Regions from separate parts of the Oleiphilus sp. HI0128 genome, predicted to be linked through region 1. Evidence: predicted binding sites of a transcription regulator. Region 1 holds the regulator's gene; the other holds the start of a gene.

Region 1 (3,557 bases):
GAAGGGCATACCCTCTTACATGTACAGGATTATTGTCGGCAGCAAGGTGCAGCGCGTGTTCTGACGACGGTTTTATTGGATAAGCAACATGACAGAAAGGCGACCAAGGATCTGCTCGCTGACTATACTTGTTTAAATGTTGAGGATCGTTTTGTTTTTGGTTTTGGTATGGATTATCAAGGCTATTGGCGGAATGCGCCGGGTATTTACGCAGTTAAGGGCATGTGATGCTAAAGCCAGCCGCTCGGCGGATACCCGACTGGAAAGTGCCTAAACAATATGGTTCCTGGGTCTTTGATCAAGGTTCACTTACCAAGAGGCTTATCGAAGCATCAAATAATAACTTTAGTGTGCGTGTCACTTATCAAGGCTGGGCTGTACCAAGTCTTGAGGAGAGGCGGATACTAAAAGTGAGAGAGCGTCAGAAAGCGCTGGTCAGGGAAGTTGAGCTGCTTTGTTTCGGAGAAGTATGGGTGATAGCGCGCAGTATTATTCCGAAAACAACGCTAAGTGGTTATGAAAGACAGCTTCAGTATTTGGGAGATAAGCCTTTAGGCGCATTTCTGTTTAAATCCAGAGTTATGACGCGTAGTAAGCTTGAAAGTGTCTCCTTGGTGAAACAGTTTAAAGAACCCGTATTTGGGCGGCGCTCGGTATTTTTTCTTCGTCAGAAACCATTGCTGGTGAGCGAACTATTTATGCCTCGGGTATTTGAGGCAAGCAAACGAGAGAAATAGGCATATGAATACTCAGAGTAAACCCGCGTTTGCAAGTGTTGCAATGGACTACGTAAGGCTTGCGAGGTTGGATAAGCCTATAGGTATTTATCTGGTTTTGTGGCCAACGCTTTGGGCATTATGGTTTGCTGCCGAGGGCATACCAGCTATGGATGTGTTAGCTATTTTTATCGCCGGCTCTGTTTTCATGCGCTCGGCAGGCTGCGTAATCAATGACTTTGCGGATAGAAAAATAGACGGTCATGTAAAGCGCACTGAAGCTCGCCCTCTGGTGACGGGGCGGGTGAGTGCAAAACAGGCTTTGATCTTTTTCGCCGTTTTATGTCTGTTGTCTTTCATCCTGGTTTTGTTTACCAATAAACTGACAATTTACCTTTCATTTGGTGCACTCGCACTTGCTTCTGCTTATCCCTTCATGAAGCGCTATACTTATTTACCACAGGTGGTCTTAGGTGCTGCATTTGCCTGGTCCGTTCCTATGGCTTATGCCGCGCAAGTGAATGAACTGCCTGCGCATATCTGGTTGATCTATATGGCAACAGTCTTGTGGACCGTTGCTTATGATACGATGTATGCCATGGTCGATAGGGATGATGATATCAAAATCGGCGTTAAATCCACGGCCATCTTATTTGGTTCGGCTGATCGGGCGATTATCGCATTTTTGCAGGTTTTGGTGATATTGACGCTGAGCTTGTTAGGTGAACAGCTTGAAATGGGGCAGTTTTACTTTCTGAGTATTGTCGTTGCGTCGGTACTATTTGTATATCAGCAGCACTTGATTCGCCATCGTGACAGAGATGAGTGCTTTAAGGCGTTTTTGAACAATAACTGGGTGGGTATGGTTTTATTCCTGGGACTGTTTCTAGACTTTTATGTCAGGTGAATTGTAAAACTTCGCAAAAAGGAGCGCTCATTAGGTTCTCAGCATAGGCTTACAGTGTAGTGTCATAAAACTGTAACAGCTTGCCGTTTTAATACAGTTTGATTTTTGGAGTAAGTACTATGTCAGAAAAAACCGTATTAATTGTTGATGATGAAGCATCAATCAGAGAAATGATTGCTGTTGCTTTAGAAATGGCTGATTACAATTGTATCGAAGCTTCAAATGCGCAGGATGCATTTATTGCTATTGTGGATCAACGTCCCGATATGATTTTACTTGATTGGATGTTGCCAGGCACTAGCGGAATTGAATTGGCAAGACGCTTGAAACGCAATGAAGCGACCAGTGATATCCCTATTATTATGCTGACAGCTAAAACCGAAGAGGATAATAAAGTACAGGGTTTGGAAGTCGGTGCCGACGACTATATTACTAAGCCTTTTTCTCCTCGTGAATTGGTTGCTCGTCTTAAAGCTGTACTTCGTCGTGCGACGCCTGCGGGTGTCGAAAGTGAAATCGAAATAGATGGATTGGTACTTGACCCAGTTTGTCATCGCGTTACCGCTCACAATAATTTGCTGAGCATGGGGCCAACTGAGTTTAAGCTACTGCAGTTCTTTATGACGCATCAAGACCGCGTTTATAGCCGTTCCCAGCTACTTGATCAAGTTTGGGGTGGCAATGTCTATGTTGAAGATCGAACCGTTGATGTTCATATTCGGCGCCTTCGCAAGGCATTAGGTGAAAGGCATGAATACCTGGTTCAAACTGTTCGAGGTACTGGCTATCGTTTTTCTGCTCAAGGTGCTGCATAGCGCTTGAGCATTGGTAACTTTGTTATAAAATAAGAAAGGTGGCAAGGAGCTCGATTTTTCATGCACATGACTTCGATCATTGACGAAGGGTGCACACTCTCTGTACCGTTTGCGTTTTAATGGCAAACTATTGAATCAGAGAATGAATCTGTCTTCCTGTGCTGGAGCATAAGGTTATGCACAAACGAATCATCGGTCACTTATACTCCCTTTTTTGGGCTGTGATTGGCTTGCTGGTACTTGGCCTGCTGATTGGGGAATTAGCGTGGGTTCTCGCGATTGGCTGCTTTGCCTACTTAGCCTGGACAATCAGCCAGGCTGTTAAGCTGCATCGTTGGCTTTACAGTGTACAAGAAGACCAAGCAATTCCCGAAAGCCATGGTTTATGGGGCGATCTGTTTGACGGTCTATATCAAATTCAATATCAAAATCGCATTACTCAAGAAAACTTGCGGTCAATGATTGCTCGTGTCCAATTATCTACCAATGCACTAAAAGAGGCTGTCGTCATGACTAACTCTGAAGGTGCGATGGACTGGTGGAATGACTCTGCAAGTACAGTACTTGGCTTTAAACGAGAGTCAGATAGAGGTCAGCTGATAACAAATTTGCTTAGAGACCCTTCCTTTAAGCGATATTTTGAAAGCAAGAATTACGACGAACCTTTAGAGCTACGTTCACCTTTAAATAAAAGTGCAACTTTGCAAGTACATATCACTTTGTTTGGCAAAGATGACCGCTTGGTTTTCGCGCAAGATGTGACGCGTGTGCAGCGACTTGAACAGATGCGGCGTGACTTCGTTAGCAATGTTTCTCATGATATGAGAACGCCATTGACGGTTATTAGAGGTTATATCGAAACCTTCCAGGATGCTGAAGATACACCTAAGAAGTGGCGAAGAGCCTTAAATTCAATGCAAGAGCAAACGAAACGGATGGAAAGCCTGATTAGTGACCTCTTGTTACTCGCCAAGTATGAAACTGAAGGCCTGCCTAGTAATACTCAAGCGATCGATATCGAACCGGTACTACAAGAAGTCTACCGCGACGCACGAGCCTTTAGCGCTGACAAAAATCAGAATATTCGTTTGGACTTTGAAAGCACCAAACCCTGTTTAT
Region 2 (3,557 bases), on a different contig from region 1:
AACCAATGGTAGGCCGCGGGTAAGCGACCCAGCAAAGCCCTGTGAGCATGCAATACGCCTTTTGGATAACCCGTGGTGCCAGAGGTGTAGACTAAGTAGGCCGGGTCGTTATAGCAGGTATTGACTGCGATTTCGTCATCGGATGAACTTGCTAGTAAGTTTGCAAAGCTTTGAAACTTAATCTTGCTACTTGTGCTGGCGGTCTCGGCGAGTTCGTCGATAATCAAAACATGAGCCAACTCTGACTCTTCTAGTGTATCCAGGTGTAGCTTCTCGGCCAGCGCAGCGGTGGTGATCAGCACTTTGGCACCAGAGTCCTTCGCCAGGTAATCAATCTCGTCGCCGCTAAGCAGAATAGAGCTGGGCACCGCAATACCGCCAAGCTTAACTGTGCCATAAAAGGCAATCGGGAACTCGATAACATTCGGTAGCCAAAGCATGACCCTGTCACCCTTTATCAAGCCCAATTCACTTAACCGTGCAGCACATTGGTTGGATGCCTTATCGAGTTGCTGATAAGAATAAGCTTGATGTAATTCGTTACTCTCATCGCCATGGTCAACGATGAGCGCGGTAGACTGCATATCAAAGTTGGGAATTTGAGGGCGCGTGCACGCAAGGCCTATATTGAAGTCTTTCGACAGGTCCAGATCATTGATTGTCTCGGGCTTGATAGGCGCTTGCATGTTTCGCTGTTCTCTTTGTGGAATGAGTGCTTAGTGTGAAAGGTCTAAAATAATTTTGCCGATATGGGCATTGCTTTCCATTAGAGTATGCGCCTCAACAACATCTTCGAGTGCGAAGGTTTTGGCGATCACAGGCTTAATGGTTTTGTTCTCTAGCAGCGGCCAGACTTTTTCTTTTAGCTGTTGCGCAATTGCGGCCTTAGCGTCCAAAGATTGAGGACGTAGCGTCGAGCCGGTCAGCGTTAAACGCTTTAGCATCACGGGCAAGAAGTTTACCTTGTTGATCGGGCCTTGAAGATAAGCAATATTGATAATACGGCCTTCAATCGCGGCGAGGAAGAGGTTCTTCTGAATATACTCACCGCCAACCATATCAAGAATTACGTCGATGCCTTTGCCGTCATTGTGGTCTTTGATAGTGGGCAGGTAGTCTTGTTCGTTGTAGTTCACTGCAAGCTCTGCACCCAGCGCTTCACAGGCTTTTGCTTTCTCATCGCTGCCTGCGGTGGCATAGACTTTTGCGCCCATCGCTTTGGCTAGTTGAATCGCCGTGGTACCGATGCCGCTGGTACCGCCATGAATAAGAAAGGTCTCGCCCGCTTTCAGCTGACCGCGATCAAACACGTTTGACCACACTGTAAAGAAGGTTTCTGGCAAGGCTGCTGCTTCCACCATTGAGTAGCCTTCAGGAACGGGTAGACATTGGCTTTCTGGTACATTTACATACTCGGCATAGCCACCACCGTTGGTGAGTGCACAAATCTTATCGCCTTGTTTTAAGGTAGTAACGGCAGAACCGACTTCGACCACTTCACCGGCTACTTCCAAACCCAATATGGGTGACGCATCTTTTGGGGCCGGGTAGTTGCCTTGTCGCTGAATCACGTCAGGGCGATTAACGCCGGCTGCTGCTACCTTCACCAGTACTTCATTTTCTTGAATGCCAGGGCGTTCGCCTTCAGCAACTTGCATGACATCAGGTGCGCCGAAGTTTGGGGTGTCGATATATTTCATTTTGGCTCTCTTGTTCGTGGCGAATTCGTATGAGTAGGCAAGCAATTTAAAGGGCTACCGGGTTAGGGTCAAGTTTATCAACTGTGTTCCGTGGTGATCCCATTGACATCAAACTGACACCAAAGCGTCACATTTGCTTCACACTGAATTACTATCCTGCCTAAAAACACAGGAGTCTAGGTATGGGTTTTCAGAGCTTGTTGGTTAACAAGGCAGTAGATAGTGAGAAAACAAACGGTACACTTCAACCTGCTGTCGAGCGCATGTCTAGCAATGATGGCCTTGCCGATAAAAACGGTGGGATTCCCGAGATATTACGAGCACCGCTTAGCTCACTATCTCGTTCACGAAAAACCTTAGACTCTTTCCTGCGAGATCATCCTCACCTTAAAGGTGTTGAGTTTGTCGAGCAGATTCTTCAGCACTTTGAGTTTTCCTTTCAGACGCCTTGGAATGAGAAAGAACGAATTCCGACTGAAGGCCGCTTGGTGATTATCGCCAATCATCCTTTAGGTACTCTGGATGCAGCGGCGGTATTCAAGTTGGTAAGTGATGTAAGGTCAGACGTGCGTGTTGTGGTCGATGAAGGCGTTCATGAGTTAGATGCGCTTGCGCCGATTACTTTGGCTTGTCAGCCTTACTCCGAGAATACGGCTAAAACACGTAATGTCGCTTTGAAAGAACACCTGGAGCGAGAAGGTGTGCTGATCTTTTTCCCCAGTGAAGAATTATCCCGTATTCGCCCGAGTGGGGTGACGGATACCAAGTGGCGTCGTGACTTTCTTGATATAGCTTTAGAAATGAATGCGCCGGTGTTGCCTTTGTATATTGATGCAGCAAACTCTGCTCTGTTTTACGGTGTGTCTGCGATCTATAAGCCGCTTTCTACCATGATGCTTGTGCCTGAAATGTATAAGCAAACACGCAAGACGGTTGCGATCCGTGTCGGTAAGCTTGTCATTCATGAGACCTATGCCAAGAGTGGTTTGCCAGTTAAGACTCAGGTCAAACTGTTCAAAAAACACCTCTATAAAGTGGGTAAGGGTAAAAAGGGGATATGGCAAACCCAGTCACCGGTTGCTCACCCTGAATCACGTCAAATACTTAAGCAGCTTATTGCTTCTCAAAACCGATTGGGTGAGACCAGTGATAATAAACAGATCTTTCTCTATAAGAACGAAGGAAGCTGCGCGGTATTGAGAGAGATTGGCCGCTTAAGGGAAATTGCCTTTCGCGCAGTGGGCGAGGGAACAGGTGAGCGGCGTGATATTGACCACTATGACTCGTCCTATAGTCAATTGGTCTTATGGGATGAAAATGAGTTGGAGATTGTCGGTGCCTATCGCCTGGGCAATGCCAAAGACATTATCGAACAGCAGGGTATTCAGGGCTTATACAGCGCCAGCCTTTTTGATTATGACGAGTCAATGCTTCCTCTACTAAAGCAAGGGGCGGAACTTGGGCGAAGTTTTGTTCAGCCTAAGTATTGGGGCAAACGAAGTTTGGATTACCTTTGGTATGGCATCGGTTCTTACTTAAGCAAGAACCCTGATGTGAAATACTTATATGGTCCGGTCAGTATCTCGAACGACCTGCCTAAAGCAGCAAAAGATTTATTAGTTTACTTCTTCACTCTTTATTTTGGCAGCTTTGACGAGACGGAATCTCGGCCTAAGGCTGTATCGAAGCACCCCTATTTGCTCTCAAACGATCTGCTTGATGCCTTGAGCCAGAATTTTTCAGGTACGGATTATAAAGAAGACTTTATGATTCTTAAGAACATCTTGTCGAATATGGGCTGTAGCGTGCCGACTTTGTACAAGCAGTATAGCGACCTATGTGAACCGGGTGGCCTAA

The links. Region 1 encodes PhoB, which activates phosphate uptake and scavenging genes when phosphate is short. Its sites were predicted from a motif close to TGTCATANNNNTGTCANA; they were not measured.
Region 2: a site for PhoB is predicted at 1,804-1,821, ahead of A3763_RS11565 (NAD(P)H-quinone oxidoreductase). Genes of this name have one in related genera too.

Annotation. Positions count from the first base shown of each region.
Region 1 covers NZ_LWGG01000853.1:2,886-6,442, forward strand. The annotation lists gene A3763_RS13235 (hypoxanthine-guanine phosphoribosyltransferase) at 1-228, shown strand, start outside; gene A3763_RS13240 (chorismate lyase) at 228-737, shown strand; gene ubiA (4-hydroxybenzoate octaprenyltransferase) at 742-1,623, shown strand; gene phoB (phosphate regulon transcriptional regulator PhoB) at 1,743-2,438, shown strand; gene phoR (phosphate regulon sensor histidine kinase PhoR) at 2,615-3,557, shown strand, end outside.
Region 2 covers NZ_LWGG01000798.1:14,315-17,871, reverse strand. The annotation lists gene A3763_RS11570 (acyl-CoA synthetase) at 1-686, opposite strand, end outside; gene A3763_RS11565 (NAD(P)H-quinone oxidoreductase) at 717-1,700, opposite strand; gene A3763_RS11560 (lysophospholipid acyltransferase family protein) at 1,883-3,557, shown strand, end outside.